3 regions of the Arthrobacter sp. YAF17 genome follow, and region 2 is predicted to be linked to each of the others. Evidence: predicted binding sites of a transcription regulator. Region 2 holds the regulator's gene; each other region holds the start of a gene.
What was found. Region 2 encodes LexA, which represses DNA repair genes until DNA is damaged. Its sites were predicted from a motif close to TCGAACANNTGTTCGA; they were not measured.
Positions count from the first base shown of each region.

Region 1: the regulator LexA is predicted to act here: its motif matches at 3,220-3,235, upstream of AB4Y67_RS02620 (DUF6504 family protein).
Region 3: the regulator LexA is predicted to act here: its motif matches at 4,247-4,262, upstream of uvrA (excinuclease ABC subunit UvrA).

Region 1 is NZ_JBFRDB010000001.1:559,702-565,520, reverse strand. Features, by position in the region: gene AB4Y67_RS02645 (SOS response-associated peptidase) at 1-471, shown strand, start outside; gene AB4Y67_RS02640 (alpha/beta hydrolase fold domain-containing protein) at 1,054-1,971, opposite strand; gene AB4Y67_RS02635 (VOC family protein) at 1,978-2,400, opposite strand; gene AB4Y67_RS02630 (chorismate mutase) at 2,415-2,741, shown strand; gene AB4Y67_RS02625 (hypothetical protein) at 2,752-3,138, opposite strand; gene AB4Y67_RS02620 (DUF6504 family protein) at 3,294-3,623, shown strand; gene AB4Y67_RS02615 (DNA polymerase III subunit alpha) at 3,620-5,819, shown strand, end outside.
Region 2 is NZ_JBFRDB010000009.1:51,920-57,738, forward strand. Features, by position in the region: gene AB4Y67_RS09015 (histidinol-phosphate transaminase) at 1-634, opposite strand, end outside; gene AB4Y67_RS09020 (LysM peptidoglycan-binding domain-containing protein) at 775-1,227, opposite strand; gene lexA (transcriptional repressor LexA) at 1,569-2,318, shown strand; gene AB4Y67_RS09030 (ATP-dependent DNA helicase) at 2,527-4,698, opposite strand; gene hflX (GTPase HflX) at 4,691-5,819, opposite strand, start outside.
Region 3 is NZ_JBFRDB010000001.1:284,504-290,322, forward strand. Features, by position in the region: gene AB4Y67_RS01385 (ABC transporter ATP-binding protein) at 83-1,795, shown strand; gene AB4Y67_RS01390 (ABC transporter ATP-binding protein) at 1,906-3,789, shown strand; gene AB4Y67_RS01395 (GntR family transcriptional regulator) at 3,786-4,187, shown strand; gene uvrA (excinuclease ABC subunit UvrA) at 4,409-5,819, shown strand, end outside.

The DNA of each region.
Region 1 (5,819 bases), on a different contig from region 2:
AAGGCCACCCGCGCCCGGCGCTGCGCCGTCCCAGCCGACGGCTACTACGAATGGAAGGGCGAGGGCCGCGGCAAGCAGCCGTATTACGTGCACCCCAGGGACGGCCACCCGATAGTCTTCGCCGGGCTCTACGAATGGTGGAAGGACCCGTCGAAAGCCGAGGACGACCCGGCGCGCTGGCTGCTCTCGACGTCGATCATGACCACCGATTCGCCGCCGGAAGGCTACGCCGGTGGAATGCTGGCCGAACTCACGGCCCTGCATGACCGGGTGCCGCTGCCGATGGACCGGGAAACGATGCAGTCGTGGCTGGACCCCCAGGCCGATGACGCCGCCGAACTCGTGGACCTCGTCCGGGCCGGCGCACACGATGTCGCGGAGGGCTGGACGATCGACGCCGTCGGCACCGCCGTCGGGAACGTCAGGAACGACTCCCCGGAACTCATCCAGCCGGTGGGAAGCCTGTTCTAGCCGCGCCGGCGCGGGGGTAGTCCCGACGGGTCAGTCTTGGGTGCCCAACTTTTCTTCCTCGTAGGACCTCAAGCCGTGCTTCACGCCAAGACGAATGATCCAGTACAGCAGCGTCGCAATGAGAATGGTTGGTATGGCGAATACGGCCACAGAAATGAGTATCGACAACATGTTTTCCCCCCAGTGAGAATCTCTCAGTGGTTAGCTTCTCACGCCGAACGGACCTGGCGTCCAAGGTCCACGCACGACGATCGCTGATGCTGACACGGAACTTGGGAGCGGGCGGATGGCTTGGGGGCAAAGCGGTGGCGAGCTGCGGAGCACACTCCTGCTTCGCAACTCGCCGCACACCGGCTCGATTAGCGTGCCGCCGTGTACTCCCAGCCACGTTAGCGACGCCGGTGAACACCTCAATAGGGCCATAGTGCCCTTGGCGAGTGGGCGGCGGCCTCACTCGCCCCGAACCAGTCAGGGGAATAAGCAGGATGCCCGCTTTGATCCGCCGCTGCTGGAGCGCAGTCTCGGTGTCGCTTCCCTAGGTCTCCGGATGGTCCGCCACGTCGCCGCGCCCTGTCCGTGCGGCTAGCCGCCGTCGCGAATGACGTATCCGAATAGCCGCAGGAGCTCATTCCCGGCCTCAAAGGCAGCTGGCGACTCTGTATCGAGGCTGAGGAAGCCATGGACGAGTCCACCATGAGGCACATGGTGGACCTCAGTTCCGGCGGCAATCAGCCTCCGGGCCAGGGCCTCGCCCTCGTCGCGAAGCGGATCGTGCTCCGCCGTAGCTATGACAGTCGCGGGCAGGCCGCTGAATCTGACGTGCAGTGGGCTCAATGACTCGAGTTGTTCGGCGTCCAAGCCCGGTACCCATTGCCTCAGCGACCACGCCAGCGCTTCTGCGTCCAGCCCCCATCCCAGCCCCTTCTGCTGCACGCTTGGCTGCGACAGCGTCAGATCGGCGTTGGGACAAACCAGCAGGAGCCCGCTGAGGCGGGCGCCCTCCGCGACCAGCCGCTGTGCCGCCAGCAAGGCGATCAGGCCTCCTGCGCTGTCGCCGGCCAGGGACGGAGAACCGCTGATTGGTCCAAGGACCGACGGTGGCTGGAGAGCCCACCTCAATACGGCGACGACGTCGTCAATCGCCGCCGGCGCCGGGTGCTCGGGCGCTCGCCGATAGTCGACCGCAAGCACCGAGGCGTTGGCTTCCACGGCCAGCCGGCGGCACGTCCGGTCGTGGGACTCGAGGTCCCCGACGATGAACGCCCCGCCATGGACGTAGACGATGAGCGGCAGTGGCTGCCCGCTGGGTCGGTAGAAGCGCAGTTGAACCGGGCTGTCGCCGGGCGTGGCAAGGTCGACTACTTGGGGCAGGCTTGGCCCTGCAGGCCTGGCGCGTGCGGCGCGCAGCTTGTTCACGTCCAGGGGCGGGGCGTCTGCTGGTTGTGAGCGGATGCCGGATATCCACCTGGCAAGCCCGTCATCGGCGAGTGTCTCGTTCACTTGTCGTCAGAGCGTGACTTTACCGCCGCCGTCGACCGCCCAGCTGGGATTGAAGGCGACCTCCCAGCGGTAGCCGTCGGGGTCGGCGAAGTAACCGGTGTAGCCGCCCCAGGGCTGGGTTCTCGGCTCGGCGATGATGGCAGCTCCGGCGGACTCGGCCTCTGCCATCACCCAGTCGACTTCCGCCGCGCTGCCCAGGTTGTGGCTCAGGGTGATGGTGGGAACCCCGGCCGGGGAATCAACGGCCGCTTCGGCCTGCATCCGCCCGGCGTCCCAGAGCGAGAGGACGAGGCCGTGATTGGCCTGGATGAACAGGACCTCGCCCCGGACTTCCCGGTGGACGGGCCAGCCCAGGCCATCTACATAGAAACTGCGGGAGGCGTCAACACTGCGGACACCCAGTGAGATTAAATCGACTCGTGGCTGCATCATTCGATACTGTCATGCACATGTCCACAAATCACCAAGACGAAAAAGCTGCCAAGGCCGACCGGGAGCAGCTCGCCGCCGTGCGGGTGGCCGTGGACGAGGTGGACGAGCAGATCGTGTCGCTGATCGGCCGCCGCGAGCGCCTGATCCGGATCGCCGGAACCCTCAAGGCTGACAGCGCCGAGGTGCGGGCCCCCGGGCGCGTGGAGCGGGTTATCGAACACGTCCGCGCCACGGCGGAAAATAAGGATATCGACGTCGAMCTYGTYGAGAAGACSTACCGGGCRATGATCGACGCGTTCATCACGCTCGAGCTGGAAGTCTACAAAGCCAGCTCCTAGGGCGAGGGGCCTAGAGGGCCTCCTCCACCGGAACGTTCGCCTGGTAGTCGCGGCCGTCGCAGTCGCTGAAGGCCGTCATGAGGTGCCCCTTGGCCAGGCCCATGATGGTGCTCAGCGGAAAGTGCCCGGTAATGGTGTTGCCGGAGTGCTCAACTCCCTTGAGGTCAAAGTTCTCCTCCGTGCCGTCATGACTGAAGCAATAGAAGGACACAGCTTCCCCGTTCATGAACTCGATCCCCATGCGTCGCTGGTGGGAATGATCGGGAGTCGCCGCTAACAGCCCCACCACGTAGGCGCCCTGGCCGGGGATGTTTCCGTCTATATCGAACTTCGCCACCAAGGACGTGTCCTCGGCGGCGATGCTTACCTGCTTCAGAAGTGCGTTATGGGAGCTCATGGATCAATCCTGCTACCTGTGCCTGCGTCCGTCCACCCCTGATCTAGGTTTTCCCCCGGCGCCGTCGTAGACTGGAATTGTTCGAAGATATGTTCGAATAGTTGCTGGCTGTTTGGCCAGATGGTTCTTACAGATGGCGCGGTCCGGGAGGCACGATGGGCATGTTCAGCGAGTCGGTGGACGTCGTCTGCACACCCTCCGGCCAGCCCCTGAAGCTGGACTGGGCAGGCCGGCACTACACCGTCTGCGCCGAACCGGTCCGCTGGTTTGAGCGCCGCCAATGGTGGGCGGAAGAGCAGCGGGCGCCGCTGGGCAGCGGCCCGGGACTCGTGGACCACGAAATCTGGCGGGTTCAGGTGCGCCGGGCAGATTCCCCCGACCCGGAAAGCCTCACACTTGACCTCACCCGGCATGTCGGCAGCGGACGCTGGCGCCTGCTGAGGATCCATGACGCCCTGCTTCACCGGAAACCCGAATCGGCATGAGCTTCACCCATCTCCATGTCTCCACCGCCTTCAGCGCCCACTACGGGGTCTCCTGGCCGGATGAGCTGGCGGTAGCCGCCGCCGCAGACGGGGCGACGGCGCTCGCCTGCACAGACCGCGACGGCCTCTACGGGACGGTCAAGCACCTGAAGGCCTGCATGGCGGCCGGGCTGGATCCGATCGTCGGAGTGGACCTTGCGGTCTTTGACGACGACGGCGACCTCCGCACCCAGGTGGGAGGACGCGTCGTCGTGCTGGCCCATGGGCATAACGACGGCGCTGGCTACCGTGCGCTGTGCCGGCTGATCTCCGATGCCCATGCCCGCACCACTGGAAAGGCCGGGGGAGCGGTGCCCGTCGCCGTGACCCGGGCAGAGCTGGCCTCCCGTACCCTGCACCCGGAAACGCTCAAGCCGGTGCTGACCGTGCTGATCGGGCCGGACTCCGACGTCGGACGCGCCATGGGAGGGAGGCGCTACCTGCGCCCCCGCACCCTGTTCAAACGCTGGCTCGACGCCATGCCGGCCGGAACCATTGCCGCCGAGGTGGTCAGCCAGCTCAGCCCGCCCGGGGAACCGCTCAGCACCGCCCACGCGGTACGGATGCTCAAACTCGCCGCCGAACACGGGGTGCCAGCCATGCTGAGCAACGCCGTGCGTTACGTGGCAGAGGACGGCGCGGCCACCGCGGATGTGCTGGACTCCGCCCGCACACTGAAATCGCTGCCCGAACTTTCCGCTGCCCCGCTGCTGCAGCCCAACGGGCAGGGCTGGCTCAAATCCGCGGACCGGATGCTCCAGCTCGGCAAGGAGATCATGCACGCCGCCGGATACGGTGCCGCCGACCTCAAGAGCCTGATGGCGCAGACCGAGGCGCTCGCGGACCGTTGCCGGATGGATCCGGTGACGGACATGGGGTGGAAACAGCCGGTGGTGCCGGAAGCCTCGGTGATCGGGATCGCCGGGGACGCCCTCCTCGAGCTCACCCAGCGGTGCGAAGCAGGCATCAGCAGGCGTTTCCCCGGGATCGCCGGCAAACCCGCCGGGGAGCTGCGCTCGCGGCTGGAACACGAGCTGCGGATCATCGACAGCCTCGGCTTCGCCGCGTACTTCCTGACCGTTGCCGAAGTCTCCCGGATGATCCTGGACATGGGAGTCCGGGCGGCCGCCCGCGGCTCGGGGGCATCCAGCCTGGTCAACTACCTGATCGACGTCAGCCAGGTGAACCCGCTGCAGCACGACCTGATCTTCGAACGCTTCCTCTCCCGGGACCGTGCCACCCTGCCGGACATCGACATCGACGTCGAAAGCGCCGAACGGCACAACGTGTACCGCAAGATTTTTGAGCGCTTCGGCTCCGAGCGCGTCACCTTGATGAGCATGCAGAACGGCTACCGCGCCCGCGGTGCCGTGCGCGACGCCGGCCTGGCCCTGGGCATGGAGGAGGGCGAGATCGGGGACATCGCCAAGCAGCTGTGGCGTTTCTCGGCCCGGAACTTCCGCGAAGCCCTCGAGGAGAAGCCCGAGCTGAAGGAATTTGCCATCCGGGTGGGGCAGCGCGACTTCAGCGGGAACCAGCAGCTGGACCTGCTGGTGGACCTCACCGAACGGCTGGACCGGCTGCCGCGCCATATCTCCATGCACCCCTGCGGGGTCATCCTGGGGGACGCCACCCTGCTGGACCGCACGCCCGTGCAGCCCAGCGGACTCGGCCTGCCCATGAGCCAGTTCGACAAGCACGACATGGACCCGATGGGCATGCTCAAACTCGACGTCCTGGGGGTCCGGATGCAAAGCGCCATGGCCTTCGCCGTCCGCGAGGTCATCCGCCTGCATCCCTCCAAAGCCGAAGTGGTGGCCGCCGGGGCGCACCCGGCGGGGCCGGACGGGACGGGTCCGGACTACATCGCCGAGGACGGCAGCATCGACCTCAACGCCGTGCCGCTCGACGACGAACCCACCTACGAGCTGATCCGCAGCACCCACACCCTGGGCTGCTTCCAGATCGAATCCCCGGGCCAGCGGGAGCTGATCGGCAAACTCGCCCCCCGGGAGTTCAACGACCTCATTATCGACATCTCCCTGTTCCGGCCGGGCCCGATGAAATCGGACATGGTCCGGCCCTTCCTGGAGCACCGGCACGGCTTCGCCCCCGAGGTCTACCCGCACCCGGACCTCAAGCCGGTCCTCCAGGAGA
Region 2 (5,819 bases):
CGCTGGGCGTGCCGTTGTGGGCGAACTCGTGGTAGGCCTCATCGACGATAACGATGGTCTGGCTGGCCTCGCCGGCCTCGTAGACAGCCTCGACGACGTCCAGGCCAAGCCCGGTGCCGGTGGGGTTGTTCGGGGAGCAGAGGAACACGATGTTCGGCTGGAGTTCGCGGACCTGCCGGGCGGCCGACTCGGCACTGAGCCCGTAGTCATCGGCGCGGATCCCGGCGATGTACCCGGTGTCCGTGCCGGAAGCCAGCAGCGGGTACATGGAGTATGTGGGAGGGAAACCAAGGGCGGTGCGGCCGGGACCGCCGAAGGCCTGGAGGATCTGCTGGAGAACCTCGTTGGAGCCGTTCGCGGCCCAGATGTTGTCCGCGGCCAGTCCGTGCCCGAGGTATTCGGCCAGCGCCTCCCGCAGTTCCGTGAATTCGCGGTCCGGATAGCGGTTCAGTCCGGCGGCGGCAATGGTGACGGCGTCGGAGATGGCCGCGAGGACGTCGGCCGGGACGCCGTGGGTGTTCTCGTTGACGTTGAGCAGGATGGGGACGTCCAGCTGCGGTGCCCCGTAGGGGGTCAGGCCCCGCAGGTTGGTCCGGAGGGGAAGTCGGTTCAGGCGCTCTAACTGGTCAGTCACTTGTCCAGTTTAAGTGAGTTCGCGGCGGGCCCGGAAACTGTGACGCTTTGCGGGGCTGTCGGCGCCCTGCGGAACGCCTCGAGACCCTCAAGCGACGGGACCCCTGAGCTATCTGGATGGAGCTGCCTGGCCGGAACGAACTAGTTGGACGGAATGAAGAGCGCCTGGCCCGGCACGACGCGGGCGGCCTCGAGGTTGTTCAGCTGGATGATGTCGGCGACGACGTCGCGGGGATCGCGCTCGGGCGCCACTGCCTCGGCGATGGCCCACAAGGATTCGCCGGGCTGCACCGTTACCGAGACTGTGGGTGTCAACGACAGCTCGGCGGCAGAGTCCGCCGCCTTTGCCGGGGCGTTGAGGAATCCGCTGAAGGAGAGAACCAGTGCGGCCAGCAGGATGAGCGGCACCCCAATGAAGACGAAGCGCCCCCGCCGGGTGAGCTTAAGCGGCGCCTGCTTTGCCTGTTCGGCACGACCGCTGGGGCCGGACTGGCCGGGCTGACCTGTGCCGCTGCCGGTGCCGGTGCCGGGCCGGCCATAGTCGCCGAATGAGTCGCGGCCGAAAGTGTCGTGAAACGCGCTTGATGCTGACATGAACTGAGCCCTCCTGGACCATACTGTGCCGCCCGGCGTACTCCACGTACCCGCCGCCAACCGGCCTGACCTTCGAACAAAGAGACGAATAACCTGTTCCAACCGAACTGCGCCAAACTAGAACACATATTCGAATCTTGCTAGTTCTGTTTTAGCACTTATTGACGAACATTGTCGAGACTCGCTAGAACAAATGTTTGAAAAAGCTGTGTGGCTGGCCTACGTTTGAGTCAAAGAACAACCACTTCTGCAGTTGATCAGCAGGGTCTGACATTTCAGGCCGGAAGTTCCCGGCAGCTGCAGCCACAGCGGCCGGGCGGAACGGAAAGGCGTTGGCGAACATGGCAGCACAAGCCACTGGCGGCAGGGCCACCCAGCGGAGCCCGCAGGCAGCCCGGCCACCCAAGAGCCTTACCGTCCGGCAAAAGAAGATTCTGGAGACCATCCAGCGCTCCGTGACGGACAACGGGTACCCGCCGTCCATGCGCGAAATCGGCGACACGGTGGGCCTCGCGAGCCTTTCCAGCGTGACCCACCAGCTTTCGCAGCTCGAGAAGCTCGGCTACTTGCGGCGTGATCCCAAGCGCCCTCGGGCCATGGAAGTGCTGATGCCGTTGACCCTCGATGAGGGAACCGCGAAAATTTCAGGCGTCGAGAAGTCCAGCGGCCTGCGCAGTGTCGGCGGCTTGTCTGTTTCGGAGCTGGCCAGTGCCACGGATACCGCCATGGTGCCGTTGGTGGGCCGGATCGCCGCGGGCGGACCGATCCTGGCCGACCAGGTGGTTGAGGACGTTATGCCCCTGCCCCGCCAGCTGGTGGGCCACGGCGAGCTCTTTATGCTCAAGGTCGCCGGTGACTCGATGATCGATGCGGCCATCTGCGACGGTGACTGGGTGGTGGTGCGCAGGCAGGGCGATGCTGTCAATGGTGACATTGTGGCCGCCCTGCTGGATGACGAGGCAACAGTGAAGACCTTCCGCCAGCGTGACGGCCACACCTGGCTGCTGCCGCAGAATACCCAGTACGAGCCCATCCTCGGCGATCATGCCGTCATTATGGGCAAAGTCGTCTCGGTGCTGCGCTCCCTCTAGGACTGAACCTCCCGGCAGCTCAGAGCTGCCCAGTCCCTGCGAACACGGCCCCGCCGGCGTTGACCAGTTCACGCCGGACGGGGCCTTTCGCGTTCCTCCCGGTTACTGGCACCCCGGCGGCGGCAGGGTCCCGGAAAATCCGCGGACGCCGCGGGGACCCGCATCCCGGCCCGGTCACATGTCCCGGCAGGGTCCCAACCCGGCGGGGCTACGTGGCGGGCTGCCCTGATTCCTTCGCGAGCCGCTCCAGAGCCGCGACGGCGATGGCGGGGTCCGTGGTGGGCCAGAACGGCGGCAGGGCGGCGCGGAGGAATCCCCCGTAGCGTTCGGTGGACAGCCGCGAGTCCAGCACAGCCACCACACCCTTGTCCGTCGTCGTGCGGATCAGTCGGCCCGCGCCCTGGGCCAGACGGATGGCAGCGTGGGTCGCGGAAACACTCATGAAGCCGTTGCCGCCGGCCTGGGCCACGGCCCGGGACCGCGCCGTCATCAGGGGATCGTCGGGCCGCGGGAACGGGATCCGGTCGATCACTACGAGGCGGCAGGAGGTCCCCGGCACGTCGACGCCCTGCCACAGGGACATGGTGCCGAAGAGGCAGGTGTCCGGCTCGTCGGCGAACTGCTTCACCAGCGCCGTCATGGTGGAATCCCCCTGGCAGAGGATGCTCATGTCCAGCCGTGGCCGCAAGGCCTCGGCAGCGTCCTCGGCGGCGCGCCGCGACGAGAAAAGGCACAGCGCCCCGCCGCCGGAGGCCCGGATCAGCTTCTCGAGTTCGTCGAGCGCTTCCGGGGACGTGCCGCGGCCGGGCTTGGGCAGATGCTTGGCAACGTACAGGATGCCCTGCTTGGGGTATTCGAACGGAGAGCCGACGTCGACGCCGGTCCAGCTCGGGGCGCCTGGACCCACCAGGCCCAGGCCGCCGGCAGCAGGTTCGAAAGCGGACCCGATCGCCAGGGTGGCCGAGGTGAGGATGACCGTGTGGTCCGCGAACAGGCCCTCGCGGAGCCGCCCGGCAACGCTGAGCGGGGCGATATTGACCAGCGCCGGGGCGGACTCGTCGGGCTGGGAGTAGCCCTGCTGCGGGTCGAAGGTGCTGTTGCGGGAAAACCAGACCACTTCGCGGTTCTCGCGTGCTGCCAGCAGCCGTTCACAGAGTTCCAGGATCACCATGAGCCGGGAGCGCGCGAGCTGGCGGCCGCCGTCGGCCGTGTTCGCGCTGTCCCCCTTGGAATCCGAGAGCGCGGCGCGGCAGGCGTCCCGCAACTGGTCCACGCAGTCCAGCTGTTCGCTGTTGAGGCCGTTGGGCATAAGCCCGCTGGGGACGCCCTCAATGGCAAGTTCGAGGTTGGATGCGGCGTTGTTCAGCGCGTCCACGGTGATGCCGGCGTGCTTCCGTGCCCCGGACGCGGCGGCGTGCACCATGGCCACAGAAAGCTGGCCGGACACGGCGCCGGTCACGCGGTCCTGGAGCTCGTGGGCTTCATCGACCACCACGACGTCGTATTCCGGCAGCACGGCGAGGCCTTCGAAGGCGCTGACGGCCAGCATCGCGTGGTTGGTGACCACGACGTCGGCGTCCGCGGCGTTTTGCCGGGCCAGTTCGCTGAAGCATTCGGCTGCCAGGGGGCATTTCTGCGCGCCGAGGCACTCCATGGAGGTGACGGAGACCTGCCGCCAGGCGCGGTCCGTGACGCCGGGCAGGAGTTCGTCGCGGTCCCCTGTCACGGTGTCCTCGGCCCACTCGCGCAGCCGGACGACCTCCTTGCCGAGCTGGGAGGACGGACCGCCCATGGCCGCGGCGAAGTGCGGCACGGAGGTGTCCTCGCCGAGCGAGAAGAGCTGGCCCTCCGACGGTTCTTCGGAGGGGAAGCCGCCTTCGAGCTTGTGGCGGCACACGTAGTTGGACCGGCCCTTGACGAGGGCGACTTTGACGGGCCGGTCGAGCGCCGGGGTGATGGTCTTCAGCAGCCGGGGCAGGTCACGGCCCACGATCTGGGTCTGCAGTGCCAGCGTGGCCGTGGAGACCAGCGTGGGCTTGTCGCTGACGAGCGAATGGGCGATCAGGGGGATCAGGTAGGCGAGTGACTTGCCGGTGCCGGTGCCGGCCTGGACCAGCAGGTGGTCGCCGCTGTCAATCGCCTGCGCCACCTGCCGGGCCATTTCGTGCTGGCCGTCGCGGCTCTGGCCGCCCATCCCGGACACGGCCCGGTCGAGGAGTTCGATAACGAACTCCCCGCCGGTCCTGCCGCCCGAACGTGCCGGACGTTCTCCGGCGTCCGTTCCTGCAGCCCCGGTTCCTGCAGCCCCGGTTCCTGCGTCGTCCTCCCCCGCCGGGTCGCCCGTGCCTGTGTCCGCCCCGGTCACCGCTGCCTCAGTCATTGCTGATGAACGAATCCAGTTCAGCGGCCAGTCCCTCGCGCACCATTACGACGGCGCGGGTTCCCGCTTCCTCGTGGTCGAGGCTGAGGATCTCGGCGTCGGCTTCGTGCAGCTTGCTGATCAGGTCCCCGCGGTTGTAGGGGATGAGCAGCTCCAGCTTCACGCTGGGCCGCGGAATGCCTTCACTGATGGCCTTGAGTAGCTCCGGGATGCCTTCGCCGGTGCGCGCCGACACCACCACGTGGCGCGGTTCGCGCTGCTTCAGCCGCTCGATCACGAAGGGATCCGCGGCGTCGGCCTTGTTCAGGACGATGATTTCGGGCACCTTGCGGGCGTCGACTTCGCTGAACACCTTGCGGACGGCAGCGATCTGGCCTTCCGGATCCGGGTGCGAGACGTCCACGACGTGCAGGATCAGGTCCGAATCGGCAACCTCCTCCAGGGTGGAGCGGAACGCCTCCACAAGCTGGGTCGGCAGCGACCGGACGAACCCCACGGTGTCGGCAAGGGTGTAGCCCAGCCCGTCTGAGGTTTCGGCCTTGCGGACCGTCGGGTCCAGGGTGGCGAACAGGGCGTTCTCCACCAGGACACCGGCGTCGGTCAGCCGGTTCAGGAGCGAGGACTTACCGGCGTTGGTGTACCCGGCGATCGCCACGGACGGCACGGAATTACGACGGCGGTTGGCGCGCTTGGTCTCCCGGGCCGGCTTCATTGCGGCGATTTCACGCCGAAGCTTGGCCATCCGGGTGCGGATCCGGCGGCGGTCCAGTTCGATCTTGGTTTCACCCGGACCGCGCGAACCCATACCCGCACCGGCACCGCCCACCTGGCCACCGGCCTGGCGGGACATCGAGTCACCCCAGCCGCGCAGGCGCGGGAGCAGGTATTCGAGCTGGGCCAGTTCCACCTGGGCCTTGCCCTCGCGGCTCTTGGCGTGCTGGGCAAAGATGTCCAGGATCAGGGCCGTGCGGTCGATGACCTTGACCTTGACGATGTCTTCCAGGCTGCGGCGCTGGGACGGCGCCAGTTCGGCGTCGACGACGACGGTGTCCGCGCCCGTGGACATCACGATGTCCTTGAGTTCCTGCGCCTTGCCGGAGCCGAGGAAGGTGCCCGGATCG
Region 3 (5,819 bases), on a different contig from region 2:
GGGGCAGCGTGGGGGCCGCTGCAGTCGCGAAGCTGAATCCATGCCCTAAATTAGCGATGGAGGATCGGTGCTTATAGGCCTGATGGGCCGGCTGTTAGCCGCCCACAAAGGGACCGTGCTCGCCATCGTGCTCCTGCAGCTGGTGCAGACCACTGCCAGCCTCCTCCTTCCCACCCTGAACGCGGCCATCATCGATGACGGAGTAGTCGGCGGGGACGTCCCGGCGATCCTGCGGTTGGGGTCCTGGATGGCCGCGATCGCCCTGGTGCAGGTCGTCACGGCCATTGCCGCCGGCTATCTGGGCGCCGTCGCGGCCATGGAGCTGGGCCGGGAACTTCGCGCAGAGCTGTTCGCCAAAGTGCAGTCCATGTCCTCCCAGGAAGTCGCCGCGTTCGGCGCTGCCAGCCTGGTCACGCGGGCAACCAACGATGTCGCGCAGATCCAGAACCTGGTGGTCCTCGTGTTCACGATGCTGGTCGCCGCGCCGGCGATCTTTGTCGGCGGGATCGTGCTGGCCCTGCACCAGGACATCGCCCTGTCCGGAATCGTGGTCGCTGTGATCCCGGTGCTCGCCGTCATCATGATCCTGATCGTCCGGCGGCTCGTGCCCCTCTACCGGCAGGGCCAGGAACTCATCGACCGGACCAGCCGGATGCTGCGTGAGCAGATCATCGGGGCCAATGTCATCCGCGGCTTTGTCCGCCAAAGTTACGAGATCCGGCGTTTCGACTCGCTCAACAAGGACCTGACGAAGAACAACCTGCGGTCCGCGCTGCTGGTCGCCGGAATGATGCCGCTGATCATGCTGGTGGTCAATCTGTCCTCTGTCGGTGTGGTCTGGTTCGGCGGACACCGGATCGAGGCCGGCGAGATGCGGCTGGGCGCCTTGACGGCGTTCATCGCGTATATCCTGCAGATCCTGATCGCCATCATGATGGCCATGTACGTCTTTATGACGGCCCCGCGGGCGGCAGCCTGCGCGGAGCGGATCCAGGCGGTCCTCGACACGGCGCCGGCGATCACGGACGGCCCGGGCGGCGCCACCCCCGAGGGCCACGCAGTGCAGTTCCGGAACGTCTCCTTCGCGTATCCCGGCGCCGAGGCTCCGGTCCTCGACGGGGTCAGCTTCACGGCCGTTCCCGGGACCGTGACAGCCGTCATCGGCGCCACGGGCAGTGGCAAAACCACCCTTCTGAACCTGTTGCCCAGGTTCCTCGCCGCTACCGGCGGGAAAATCAGCATCGGCGGCTGCGATGTGCGCGGCCTCCCGCTGGACACTTTGCGGAGCCTGATCGCCGTCGTACCCCAGCATTCCTATCTGTTCTCCGGGACGCTTGCCGGGAACCTGCGGATGGCCGCCCCGTCGGCGACGGACGAGGACCTGTGGCGTGTGCTGGGCAGCGCGCAGGCGGAGGGGTTTGTGCGGAAGCTGCCGCTGGGACTGGAGGCGCCGGTGAGCCAGGGCGGCACGAATTTCTCCGGCGGGCAGCGGCAGCGCCTGTGCATCGCACGCGCCCTGCTTCGGGAGGCTCCCGTGTACTTGTTCGACGACAGCTTCTCGGCACTGGACTACGGCACCGACTACCGGCTCCGCGAGGCCATGGCGCCGCTGCTGCGCACGGCCACCGTCCTGGTTGTCGCCGAACGGGTGGCGACGATCGTGGACGCGGGCCTGATCCTGGTCCTTGAGGACGGCCGGCTGGTGGCGCAGGGAACACATCAGCAGCTGATGGAATCCTCGGCGAGCTACCGGGAAATCGCCGCCTCCCAGCTGGTGCTGGAGGAAACCCTGTGACCCCGGAACAGGCGGTCGGCGCCGGCACGGATGCACCTGCCGCGCGGGACGCCAAAGACCAGCCCCTGGTGGACACCCCGTCCGGCGGCCGCAGCCAGTCCCTCCCGGTGATGGCCCAGGAGGAGGCACCGACGGGCAGCCGGTTCCGCTGGCGGACCGCCGGGCGCCTGCTCGGACTGCTGCGGCCGTCCAAGTGGCGGATGGTGGGAGTCATCGCCGCCACGTGCGCGTTCGTGGTACTCAACGTGGCGGCGCCGAAGGTCCTGGGTGACGCCACCGACGTCGTGGTTGCGGGTGTGGTCGGGGGATCCTTCAACGAGGAAATGCTCGCCGCGCTGCTGGCGGGGGTGTCCGTGATGTACCTGGGGGCTTCCGTCTTCAGCTGGATCCAGGGCACCCTGACAGCCGTCGCCGTGCAGCGCCTCGGCTACGGGCTCCGGGCCTCGGTGGAGGCCAAACTGCAGGTGCTGCCGTCCAGCCATTTTGATGAGCAGCACCGCGGGGACGTGCTGAGCCGCGCCACGAACGACGTCGACAACATCGCCCAGGCCCTGAATCAGCTGCTCAACCAGCTGATCATGTCGCTGCTGATGCTCTCCGGGGCGCTGGCCATGATGCTGTGGCTCTCCCCGGTTCTGGCCCTGGTTGCGCTGGTCTCCGTCCCGGTATCAACGCTCATCACCGTCCTCGTGGCCAGGAAGTCCCAGGCCCATTTCGCCGAGCAGTGGGGAAGCACCGGCGAACTGCACGCCCAGCTGGAAGAATTCTTCACCGGCCACGAGGTACTCATGGCCTTCGGCCGGCAGGATGCCGCCGCTGCCAGTTTCAAGGACGGCAACGACAAGTTGTACCGGGCCAGCGCCCGCGCCCAGTACGTTTCCGGCGTTGTTCAGCCCCTGATGGTCTTTGTGTCCAACCTCAACTACATCGCCGTTGCCGTCGTCGGGGCGCTCCAGGTGCTGGCCGGCGCCATGACCATCGGCGGCCTCCAGGCCTTCATCCAGTTCACCCGGCTCTTCAGCCAGCCGATGGGGCAGATTGGCGGCATGCTCACCCTGATGCAGTCCTGCCTCGTTTCGGCCGGCCGGGTCTTCGAACTCCTTGACGCGCCGGAGATCCCGGCGGAGCCCGGCGTCACCGGCGCTGACCCAAGCGCCGCGCGGTCCGTGGCGGACCCGGCCGAGGAGGCGGCGTCCGCGGCAGACCCGGCCGACACCGCTGGCCGGGTCTACGGCCGGGTCGCCTTTGACCAGGTCACCTTCGGCTACAGCACCGGCTCGCCGGTGGTCCAGGATTTGTCCTTCACCGTCGAACCCGGGCAGACCGTGGCTATCGTGGGCCACACCGGCGCCGGCAAGACCACCGTGGTGAACCTCCTGATGCGCTTCTACGAACTGGAATCCGGCCGCATCACTGTCGACGGCACGGACATCGCTGATCTGTCCCGGGATGAACTGCGGTCCAGGTTCGGAACGGTGCTGCAGGACGCGTGGCTGTTCACCGGCAGCATCCGGGACAACATCGAGTACGGGCGCCCCGGCGCCGGCGAAGCGGATATTGTTGCCGCGGCGCAGGCCAGCCACGTGGACCAGTTCGTCCGATCCCTCCCCGGCGGCTACGCCACCATGCTCGGCAACGACGGCGACTCGCTGAGCCGCGGCCAGCGCCAGCTCATTTCCATCGCCAGGGCGCACCTGGCCGGGCGCAGCATCCTGATCCTCGACGAAGCCACCAGCTCCGTCGACAGCCGCACCGAACTGCAGATCCGGCAGGCGATGCAACGGCTCCGGCACGGCCGCACAAGCTTCGTCGTTGCCCACCGCTTGTCCACCGTGCGGGACGCTGATCTAATTCTGGTCATGGACCAAGGACGGATCGTTGAACAGGGGACCCATCAGCAGCTGATGGCCAAGTGCGGGCTCTACGTGGAATTGTACGAGGCGCAGTTCGCCCGCCGCGAACAGCCTAAGAGTGCCCAGGAGCCCGGACAGTGACGACCAGTGATACTTCAGCAACATCAGTGACACCCTTCCCCGGCGCCTGGCGGCCCAATCCGGGCAGCACCGTCCCGTTGTTTGAACAGCTCCGGCTCAACATCATCGAACGGGCCGACAACGGGACCCTGGCGCCCGGAACGAAGCTCCCCGCAGTCCGGAGCCTCGCCGGCGAGCTGGCCGTCGCTCCGCACACTGTGGCGCGCGCCTACAAGGAATTGGAGGCCGCCGGCGTCGTGGTGACCCGCGGCCGGAACGGGACGGTGGTGTGCGCCCGGGACGAGGCCTGGAGCTCGCTCTCCGACGCCGCCGCCGAATTCGCAGCCTCGGCCAAGGCCCAGGGTGCCAGCTTCGCCGAGGCCGTGCAGCTGCTCGCCGCCGCCTATGACCGCGAGTAGCCGGCCGCTAACACAGCGGCCGGCAGTCCCCGGCGCGGGACACGGCCGGGAATGGATATTCGAAGAAGTTTTCGATTAGCATTGGTAGCGTGCCTAAAGCCGTAGCTGAAGATCCAGCCGTTGATACCCAGCCCGCCGCAGTCCCGGAGACTGCAGTTCCCAAGGACTCCGCAAAGCCGGGACGCGCCGTCGAAACCCGCCCCGCAGTGACACGACCGGACATGTCCCGGCTCGTCGTCAAGGGCGCGCGGGAGCACAACCTGCGCAACGTGGACCTCGATCTGCCGCGCGATTCAATGATCGTGTTCACCGGTCTCTCGGGCTCCGGCAAGTCTTCCCTGGCGTTCGACACGATCTTCGCCGAGGGCCAGCGCCGCTACGTCGAATCGCTCTCCGCCTACGCCCGGCAGTTCCTGGGCCAAGTGGACAAGCCCGACGTCGACTTCATCGAAGGGCTCTCGCCCGCGGTGTCCATCGACCAGAAATCCACCAGCAAGAACCCCCGTTCCACCGTGGGCACCATCACCGAGATCTACGACTACATGCGCCTCCTGTGGGCCCGTGTCGGCCGCCCGCACTGCCCCGTCTGCGGCGAGCCCGTCACGAAGCAGACCCCGCAGCAGATCGTCGACCAACTGCTGGAACTGCCGGATGGAACCCGCTTCCAGGTTCTGGCCCCCGTGGTCCGCGGCCGCAAGGGCGAATTCGTCGAACTGTTCAAGGAACTCACCGCCAAGGGCTACTCCCGGGCGCGGGTCGACGACAAGCTGATCCAGCTCAGCGATCCGCCCAAGCTCGGCAAGCAGTTCAAGCACACCATCGAAGTGGTCGTGGACCGACTCGTGGTCAAGGACGGCATCAGCCAGCGCCTCACCGACTCGGTGGAGACCGCCCTCGGCCTGGCCGAGGGGCGGATCCTGGCCGAGTTTGTGGACCTCGAAGAGGACCACCCCGAACGGATCAGGGCGTTCTCCGAGCACCTCGCCTGCCCCAACGAGCACCCGCTCGCGATCGACGAGATTGAACCGCGCTCGTTCTCCTTCAACAACCCGTTCGGCGCCTGCTCGGCCTGCAGCGGCATCGGCACCAAGCTGGAGGTTGATGAGGAACTCATCATCCCGAACGGCGAACTGTCCCTGGGGGAGGGCGCCATCGCGCCCTGGTCCCTCGGCACCGCCACCACCGAGTACTGGAACCGCCTGCTCGACGGCCTCGCCAGCGAACTCGGCTTCTCCATGACCACCCCGTGGGACAAGCTGTCCGAGGACGCCCGCCAGACGGTGTTGCACGGCAAGGACCACAAAGTGGTGGTGCAATACCGCAACCGCTTCGGCCGCGAACGCAAATACAGCACCGGCTTCGAGGGCGTCATCCAGTACGTTCACCGCAAGCACCTCGAAACGGACTCGGACTCGGCCCGCGACCGCTACGAGGAATACATGCGGCAGATCCCATGCCCGGCCTGCAACGGCGCGCGCCTGAACCCGGCGTCGCTCTCGGTGCTGATCAACGGCAAGTCGATCGCGGAGGTCGCCGCCCTGCCGATGCGCGAATGCGCCCACTTCCTGGACCACCTCGTCCTCACCGGCCGCGAAGCCCAGATCGCGAACCAGGTCCTCAAGGAGATCCAGG